2 regions of the Stenotrophomonas sp. 93052_Sma genome follow, and region 2 is predicted to be linked to the other one. Evidence: riboswitches for the same ligand, from Rfam matches in the RefSeq annotation. Region 2 holds a riboswitch; the other holds the start of a gene.

Evidence for each region. Region 2 has a riboswitch for glycine ahead of gcvP (aminomethyl-transferring glycine dehydrogenase). Riboswitches for the same ligand answer to the same signal wherever they lie in the genome.
Region 1: another riboswitch for glycine. It lies ahead of ACZK2V_RS20790 (trimeric intracellular cation channel family protein); the one in region 2 lies ahead of gcvP (aminomethyl-transferring glycine dehydrogenase).

Annotation. Positions count from the first base shown of each region.
Region 1 covers NZ_CM151134.1:4,448,114-4,452,206, reverse strand. Annotated here, with positions in the region: partial or broken gene ACZK2V_RS20800 (multidrug efflux RND transporter permease subunit) at 1-827, opposite strand, end outside; gene ACZK2V_RS20795 (MdtA/MuxA family multidrug efflux RND transporter periplasmic adaptor subunit) at 824-1,990, opposite strand; partial or broken gene ACZK2V_RS20790 (trimeric intracellular cation channel family protein) at 2,276-2,891, opposite strand; glycine riboswitch at 2,976-3,079, opposite strand; glycine riboswitch at 3,093-3,182, opposite strand; partial or broken gene ACZK2V_RS20785 (GIY-YIG nuclease family protein) at 3,223-3,496, shown strand; gene ACZK2V_RS20780 (nuclear transport factor 2 family protein) at 3,568-3,999, shown strand; gene ACZK2V_RS20775 (hypothetical protein) at 4,003-4,093, shown strand, end outside.
Region 2 covers NZ_CM151134.1:3,629,069-3,633,161, reverse strand. Annotated here, with positions in the region: gene gcvP (aminomethyl-transferring glycine dehydrogenase) at 1-1,324, opposite strand, end outside; glycine riboswitch at 1,387-1,489, opposite strand; gene ACZK2V_RS17105 (multidrug effflux MFS transporter) at 1,789-3,015, shown strand; gene ACZK2V_RS17100 (siderophore-interacting protein) at 3,157-4,053, shown strand.

The DNA of each region.
Region 1 (4,093 bases), 820 kb from region 2:
CCGCTCCACGCAGCCAACTGGCGGTTCTCGGCGCCATCGGTAATGGTGGCTACATCGCCCAGCCGCAGCGGCGCGCCGTCGCGCCAGGCCAGTACCAGGGCGCGGTACTCATCCACGCTGCGCATCTGATCGTTGGCATCGAGCATCACCGCGCGGATCGGGCCATCGAAACTGCCCTTGGGCAGGTTGACGTTGGCGGCGGCGATGGCGGTGCGGATGTGGTCCATGCCCAGGTTGTTGGCGGCCAGCGCCGCTGGATTGACCTGGATGCGCACCGCCGGGCGCTGGCCACCGGCCAGGCTGACCAGGCCGACGCCGGGCAACTGCGCCAGGCGCTGGGCGATGCGCGTATCCACCAGATCGTGCACCTGCGGCAGCGACAGGCCTTGCGAGGTCACCGCCAGTGTCAGGATGGGGGTGTCGGCCGGGTTGACCTTGCGGTACACCGGCGGCACCGGCAGGTCCCCGGGCAGGAAGCTGCCCGCCGCGTTGATGGCGGCCTGCACGTCCTGCTCGGCCACACCCAGCGACACCTCCAGCCCGAACTGCAGGGTAATGACCGAGGCGCCACCGGAACTGGTCGACGACAGTTGTTTCAGGCCGGGAATCTGGCCGAGCTGGCGCTCCAGCGGTGCGGTGATGGTGCGTGTGGTCAGTTCGGGGCTGGCCCCCGGATACAGCGTGGTGATCTGGATGATCGGGTAATCGACCTGCGGCAGCGCCGCCACCGGCAGCAGGCGATAGGCCAGCACGCCGGACAGCAGCAGCGCCACCATCAGGAGAGTCGTTGCGACCGGGCGCAGGATGAACGGGCGCGAGAGGTTCATGCGCCGGCCTTGGTCGCGGCCTCCTCGGTGATGATCTCCACCGCCGTGCCGTCTTCCAGCCCGTCGATGCCTTCGATCACCACCTTGTCCCCTGCGGCCAGCCCGGAGCGCACGGCCACGCGCCCATCATCGGCCGGACCGAGCACCACGGTGCGGCGCTGTGCCTTGCTGTCCTTGTCGACGATATGCACGTAGTTGCCCTGGCTGCCGAACTGCACGGCGGCATCGGGAATCAGCAGCGCGGGCTGCTCGCCCAGCTGCAGGCGGACGTTGACGAACTGGTTGGGGAACAGCGCCAGATCGTGGTTGTCGAAGTGCGCACGCAGTTTCAACGTGCCGGTGGTGGTATCGATGCGGTTGTCGACGCTGGACAGCGAGCCGCGGGCCAGCTGCCGGCGTTCTTCGCGGTCCCAGGTTTCCACCGCCAGTGCCGGTTGCGCCTGCACGGCATCGAGCAGCGCAGGCAGCTCGGGTTCGGGCACGGTGAACAGCACGCTGATCGGCGCGGTCTGCGCCAGCGTCACCAGGCCTTCGGCATCGCTGGCGCGCACCAGGTTGCCCACGTCCAACCGGCGCAGCCCGACGCGGCCACTGACCGGCGCGGTGATGCGGGTGTACTGCAGCTGCAGGCGCGCTTCATCAACAGACGCCTGATCGCCGAGGCGGCGGCCCTGCAGCTGGCGCACCTTGCTCTGCTGGTCGCTCAGTTCCTGCCCGGACACGTAGTTCTGCTTCTGCAGTTCGCGGTAGCGCTGCAGCTGGCGCTCGGCGTTTTCCAGCTCGGCCAGATTCTGCTGCTGGGTACCCTGCGCCTGTGCCAGCTTCACTTCATACGGGCGCGGGTCGATCTGCGCCAGCAGATCGCCGGCCTTCACCTGCTGGCCTTCCTGGAAATGCAGCCGTAGCAGTTCGCCATCCACGCGGCTGCGTACCACCACGCTGTGCAGCGGGGTGACCGTACCGACCGCCTTCAGGCGCAGCACCAGCGGCTCGGCGCTGGCGCGTGCCACGCGTACCGGCACCGTCTTGCCCGGCGCATCGTCGCTGCTGCCGGCGCCATTCCGGGGCCACAGCCACCACGCCAGAACGGCGACGAGGGCGATGGCCAGCACCGCCCACAACAGGCGGGCACGACGGAAGCGGGAATTTTCGGCGACAGACATGGGGCATCCTGCGCCCTGCGCGCGCAGGGACATGCGGGCCCGTCGGCGCGTTCACGGCACCACGGGCAGCGGGGAGGGAGTTGTCTGGCGGGGCCGCGGGCGCGGCGTGGCTGGATGCCGTCGCGGCAGCGACGGGGTGACAATGGTAGCCAATCACCCCGGCCAATGCCGCATGACCATGGTCATGCAACGCATTCGGTAGTGCCGGCCGCTGGCCGGCAACCTGCCGGAATCTGCGGGCGCGTGCCGTGTTGCCGGCCAGCGGCCGGCACTACCGTCAAACAATCAATGCACTTCGTCGTGGTACACGAACTTCGGCATTTCCCAGCGGTAGTGGATCGCCAGCAGGCGCAGCGCGAAGCCGCCGCCGAGGCAGCACAGGATCGCGGTGGCGTCGGCCACGCCCCAGTGCAGCAGCAACAGGTAGGCCGCGCCGGTCAGCAGCGCGATGATCGCGTACAGCTCCTTCTGGAAGATCAGCGGCACCTCGTTGCAGAGAATGTCGCGCAGCACGCCACCGAAGGCACCGGTCAGCATGCCGGCGATCAGCACGATCGGCATGGCATGGCCGGCCTCGCGCGATCGAACAGCCGATCAGGGTGAAGGCGATCAGGCCCAGGCCATCGAGCACCAGGAAGGTGCGGCGGAAGTGGTGCATCCAGCGCGCCACCCAGGTGGCGATCAGCGCCGCGCACACGGTGAAGCCCAGGTACTCGGGATGCTTCACCCAGCCGAGCGGGTAGTGGCCGAGCAGGATGTCGCGCAGCGAACCGCCCCCGAGGGCGGTGACGCAGGCGATCATGACCACCCCGAACAGGTCCATGCGGCGACGGCCGGCGGACAGCGCGCCGGTCATGGCTTCGGCGGAAATGGCGATCAGGTAGATGATGGACAGCAGCATGGGACAGGCTCCGGGCGCGGTGGGGCCGGCCATGCGCGACTACCGCCACTGCCTGCGCAATGACGGGATGACGATGACCGGTGCCGCTCCCGCTGTCCTTTTGCCTGAGAGTTCAGCGGCGTTGGCCGCGTGCCCCTTCGGCGGATCGTCCCGGGCATGCCCGGTGACCTCTCTCCAGCTCGGCGAGTCGAATGCATGGTTGGTGGGATTCCAGCCCACCGGCCTGAGCGATCATGGGAGCCTGCGCCTTCGGCGGGCGCCAGCGCGGCGCCTCTCTCCTGCATTCGGGCGCCAGTATATCCGCTGCAGTGCAGCACGGCATAATCCGGGCATGGCCCCGTCCCTCCGCCCGTGGTTCCTGTACCTGCTCGAATGCCGCGATGGCAGCTACTACGCCGGCATCAGCACCGATGTGGAGGCGCGTTTCGCCGCCCACCAGGCCGGCAAGGGCGCGCTACACCCGGGCACGGCCGCCGCTGCGCGTGCTGGCCGTGCGCGAGTACCCGGACCGGGCCGCCGCCTCGCGGGCCGAGTGGCAACTCAAGCAGCAGCCGCGCGAACGCAAGCTGGCCTGGCTGCAGGAACCGGCCGAGACGCTTCTGTAGATCCACGCCATGCGTGGATGGGCCACTTGGCCCATGCCATGATCACCCCGCGCCCAGAGCTGGAGACCCGGATGTCCACGATTGCCCTGCTGTTCGCTCTTTCCGCAGCAACGAGCCCCACTGCCGATCCGGCCACCCTCGAGGCCATTGAAGCCACCTGCCATGATTACGTCGACGGCCAGCTGGAAGCCGACCCGCAGCGTGTCGCCCGTTCCCTGCACCCGGACCTGGCCAAGCGCGCGGTGCTCGGCGATACGCCCGACGAACGCCTGGGCCTGCGCCGAATGTCGAAGGAAGAACTGGTGGCGCTGACGAAGCAGGGCGCGTTGAAGACCCCGAAGGATCAATGGGACCGCCGCTGCACGGTGCTGGACGTGACCGGCAACGCCGCCTCGGTGCGGCTGGAAACCCTGTGGTTCGTCGATTACTTCCACATGGGGCGCTTCGACCAGCGCTGGGTCATCGTCAACGCACTGTGGTATCCAAAACCAAAGGCGAAGTGAGCGATGGGTGCTGCCGGCAAAGCATGGATCTCCGTCGTCATGCTGGCCGCGGGCATCGCACTGCTGCCTGGCCTGCTGTACCGGCTCGGGCTGG
Region 2 (4,093 bases):
CACCGAACACGGCAGCCAGCGCGACCACGTCGGCGCGGGTGGCGGTCTCGTCCAGGCTGATGCCGACCGAGTCGCTGTCGATCGCGCGCAGGTTGTAGCCGGCGGCGCGGGCCTTGGCGTGGATCTCATCGGCATGCACGCCGGTGACATGCAGGGTGTCGAAGAAGTCACCACCGACCTGCACGCCGGCGTTGCGCAGCGCGGCGGCCAGGATCGAGGCTAGGCGATGGGTGCGGCGGGCGATGCGGGTCAGGCCGTCCGGGCCGTGGTAAACGGCGTACATCGAGGCCATCACCGCCAGCAGCACCTGTGCGGTGCAGATGTTGGACGTGGCCTTCTCGCGGCGGATGTGCTGCTCGCGGGTCTGCAGGGTCAGGCGGTAGGCCGGGTTGCCCTGGGCATCGACCGAGACGCCGATCAGGCGGCCCGGCATCGAGCGCTTGTAGGCGTCACGGCAGGCCATGAACGCGGCGTGCGGGCCGCCGAAGCCGAACGGCACGCCGAAACGCTGGCTGTTGCCGACCACGATGTCCGCGCCCCATTCGCCCGGGGCGGCCAGCAGGGTCAGGGCCAGCAGGTCGGTGGCCACGGCCACCAGGCCGCCGCGTGCGTGCACGGCGTCGACCAGCGCCTTGTAGTCGCCGACCTGGCCGAAGGTGTCCGGGTACTGCAGCAGCAGGCCGAAGGCTTCCGCTTCCAGTGCTTCGGCCGGGGTGCCGACGCGCAGCACGATGCCCATGGGTTCTGCGCGGGTACGCAGCAGTTCCAAGGTCTGCGGGTGCACGGCGTCGTGCACGAAGAAGGTGTCCGACTTCGACTTGGCCGAACGCTTGGCCAGGGTCATCGCTTCGGCGGCGGCAGTGGCTTCGTCCAGCAGCGAGGCGTTGGCGATTTCCATGCCGGTGAGGTCGGCGCACAGGGTCTGGAAGTTGATCAGCGCTTCCATGCGGCCCTGCGAGATTTCCGCCTGGTACGGGGTGTAGGCGGTGTACCAGGCCGGGTTTTCCAGGATGTTGCGCAGGATCACGTTCGGCGTGTGGGTACCGTAGTAGCCCTGGCCGATGAAGCTGCGCAGCACGGTGTTCTTGTCGGCGATCGCACGGATCTTCGCCAGTGCCTGCACTTCGGTCATCGACTCCGGCAGCGCCAGCGGCGCCGGCGACTTGATCTTGGCCGGTACGATGGCATCGGTCATGCCATCCAGCGACGCGTGGCCGACGACATCGAGCATCTGCGCGATCTCGGCGTCGTTGGGGCCGATGTGGCGCTCGACGAACGCATTGTGGTGCTCGAGCTCACGCAGGGAAGGGGTGTTCTGGGACATGGCGAAGGATCCGTCAGGAAAGGGCACACGCACGGGCACAAGCCGCCGGTCGGCGGTCTGCGGGGCGCCCCTCTGTCCTTTTGCCTGAGAGTTTAAAAGCGCGGCGGACCGCAGCTTCGTGCCCCTTCGGCGCCGGATCGAACCGGTCTCTCCAGAGTTCTGTTACGGGTGGTATCGGGCCTGAGCGATTACGGGCGTTGCGCCTTCGGCAGCGGTGTTCCGCTTCTCCCACCGTGTTGCCCGCTGATTATAGCCCGTTGCGGGCCCGCCGGCCGCCTCCAGGCATGGCCGCCGCGCCTGAATGGCCGATGGCCCGTCCGTGCGTTTTGTGCACCGCTGCATGGCATCGGGCGCAATCCCCACCTATGATGGGTGGATACCCGAATTCATCTGGCGCCGTCCCTGCAGAAGGGGACCGGCGCCCGCCGTGCGTGCCGCGCATGGCCCTGCCGGACGCCTTCCCCATGACCGCCGCTGTTGCTCCCTCCACCCGCCGCATGGCCCTGCTGCTCGCCGGTCTGGCCATGTTCGGTCCGTTCTCGATCGACACCATCTTCCCGGCGTTCCCGCAGCTGGCCCAGCGCCTGGCGGTGGACGAAGTGGCGGTGCAGCAGACCATCAGCGTGTACCTGCTGTTCTACGGCCTGATGAGCCTGGCGCACGGCCCGCTGTCCGATGCCTGGGGCCGCAAGTGGGTGATCCTCGGTGGCCTGGTGGTGTTCGTCGGCGCCTCGGTCGGCTGCGCGCTGTCCACCGACCTCACCACGCTGCTGGCGTTCCGCGCGCTGCAGGGCCTGTCGGCGGGTGTCGGCATGATCGTTGGCCGCGCGGTGATCCGCGATCTCTACCATGGCCACGACGCGCAGCGCCTGATGAGCCAGGTGTCGATGCTGTTCGGCATCGCCCCGGCCATCGCACCGATCATCGGTGGCTGGATCCTGCTCAGTGGCGCCGGCTGGCCGCTGATCTTCTGGTTCCTGGTGGTGTTCGGGCTGGTCCTGCTGGCGGCCACTGCGCGCTACCTGCCGGAGACCCATCCGGTTGAAGCGCGCGTGCCGTTGTCGCCGCGCACGTTGATGCGTGATTACCTGCGCATCGGCTTCAACCCGCGCTTCCTGCGCCTGGCGCTGGCCGGCAGCATCGGCTTCGGTGGAATCTTCCTGTACATCTCCTCGGCGCCGGTGTTCGTGATGCAGCATCTGCATCTGGGCGAGGGCGGCTTCGCCTGGCTGTTCATCCCCACCATCGGCGGCATGACCACTGGTTCGTTCCTGTCAGGGCGCATGGCCGGGCACACCACGCCCACCCGCCAGGTCGCCATCGGTTTCGGCCTGTGCGCGCTGTCGGTGCTGTTGAACGTCGGCTACGTGGCGCTGGCCCCGCAGTTCGTGCTGCCGTGGGCGGTGCTGCCGATCTTCCTGGGCGGCATGGGCATGGCGCTGATCTTCCCGATCCTGGCGCTGGCGGTGCTGGACATGTACCCGCACCAGCGCGGCCTGGCCTCGTCGCTGCAGGCCTTCGTGCAGCTGATGATCAGCACCGTGGTGGCCGGCGTGGTATCGCCGCTGCTGAGCGCCAGCCCGCTGCACCTGGCGTTGGGCCAGGCCGCGTTCTTCGGTGCTGGTTTCGTGTTCTGGTACTGGGAACACCAGCGTGAACGCGCGGCGCAGGCAGTCTGCACGAGTCACTGAGCAGCGTGCAGGGATAGGGCAGGCCGCGACGCCGGCAGCGCTTGCGACGGGAAACCACCGGACTAGGCTGGGCACTCCAGCCAGCCGGTGCACGGGTGCACGACAGCCAGCCAATCCGATGTCGTTGCATGAGGTTCCCCCATGGCTGCGCAGCAGACCTACCGCCTGTTCGAGGTGGCGCTGAAGGAGCGCCGCGTTCTTTCCCCTTCCCTGGACCGCATGGTGTTCACCGGTGCCGACGTGGCGCGGATGAAGACCGAAGGCCCGGACCAGCGCATCAAGGTGTTCTTCCCCTTGCCCGGCCAGGAGGTGCCGCAGGTCCCCAGCGGCGAGGACTGGTATCCACGCTATCGGGCCCTGCCGGACGACCAGCGCCCGCCGATGCGCACCTACACCATCCGCCAGCTGCGCGCCGAGCAGGGCGAGGTCGACGTCGATTTCGTCATCCACGGCGTGACCGGCCCCGCCTCGCGCTGGGCCATGCATGCACGGCCGGGCGACCGTGTGGTGCTGCTGGCCCCGGATGCCGACTGCGCCGACAGCAGCGAGGGCTGGGAATGGAAGCCGCCGGCCGGCGTTGGCCAGGTGCTGCTGGTGGCTGACGAGACCGCGCTGCCGGCCGTGGCCGGCATTCTCGAGGAACTGGCGGCCATGGTGGATCCGCCGCGTACGTTGGCCCTGCTGGAAGTGGCGCAGGCCGGTGATGCGGTTCCCCTGAAGGCGCCGGCCACGGCCGAGCTGGTCTGGTTGCCGCGCGGGCAGGCGGCGTACGGGCAGCCCTTGCTGCAGGCAGTCCAGGCAAGGTTGGCCGCGGCCTCGGGTGTGGCTGCCGGCGATGCGCTGGAGGAGATCGACGTCGATACGCAGATCCTCTGGGAGCAGGCCGATACCCGCGTGGCCGGGCCGCTGTACGCCTGGGTGGCGGGCGAGGCGGGGGCAGTGATGGCGATCCGCCGCCACCTGGTGCGCGATTGCGGGCTGGACCGCCGCGCGATCACCTTCATGGGCTACTGGCGGCACGGCAAGGTGCTGGACTGACCATACTGGATCGAGCACGCGTGAAGCAGCGCTGCGGGCG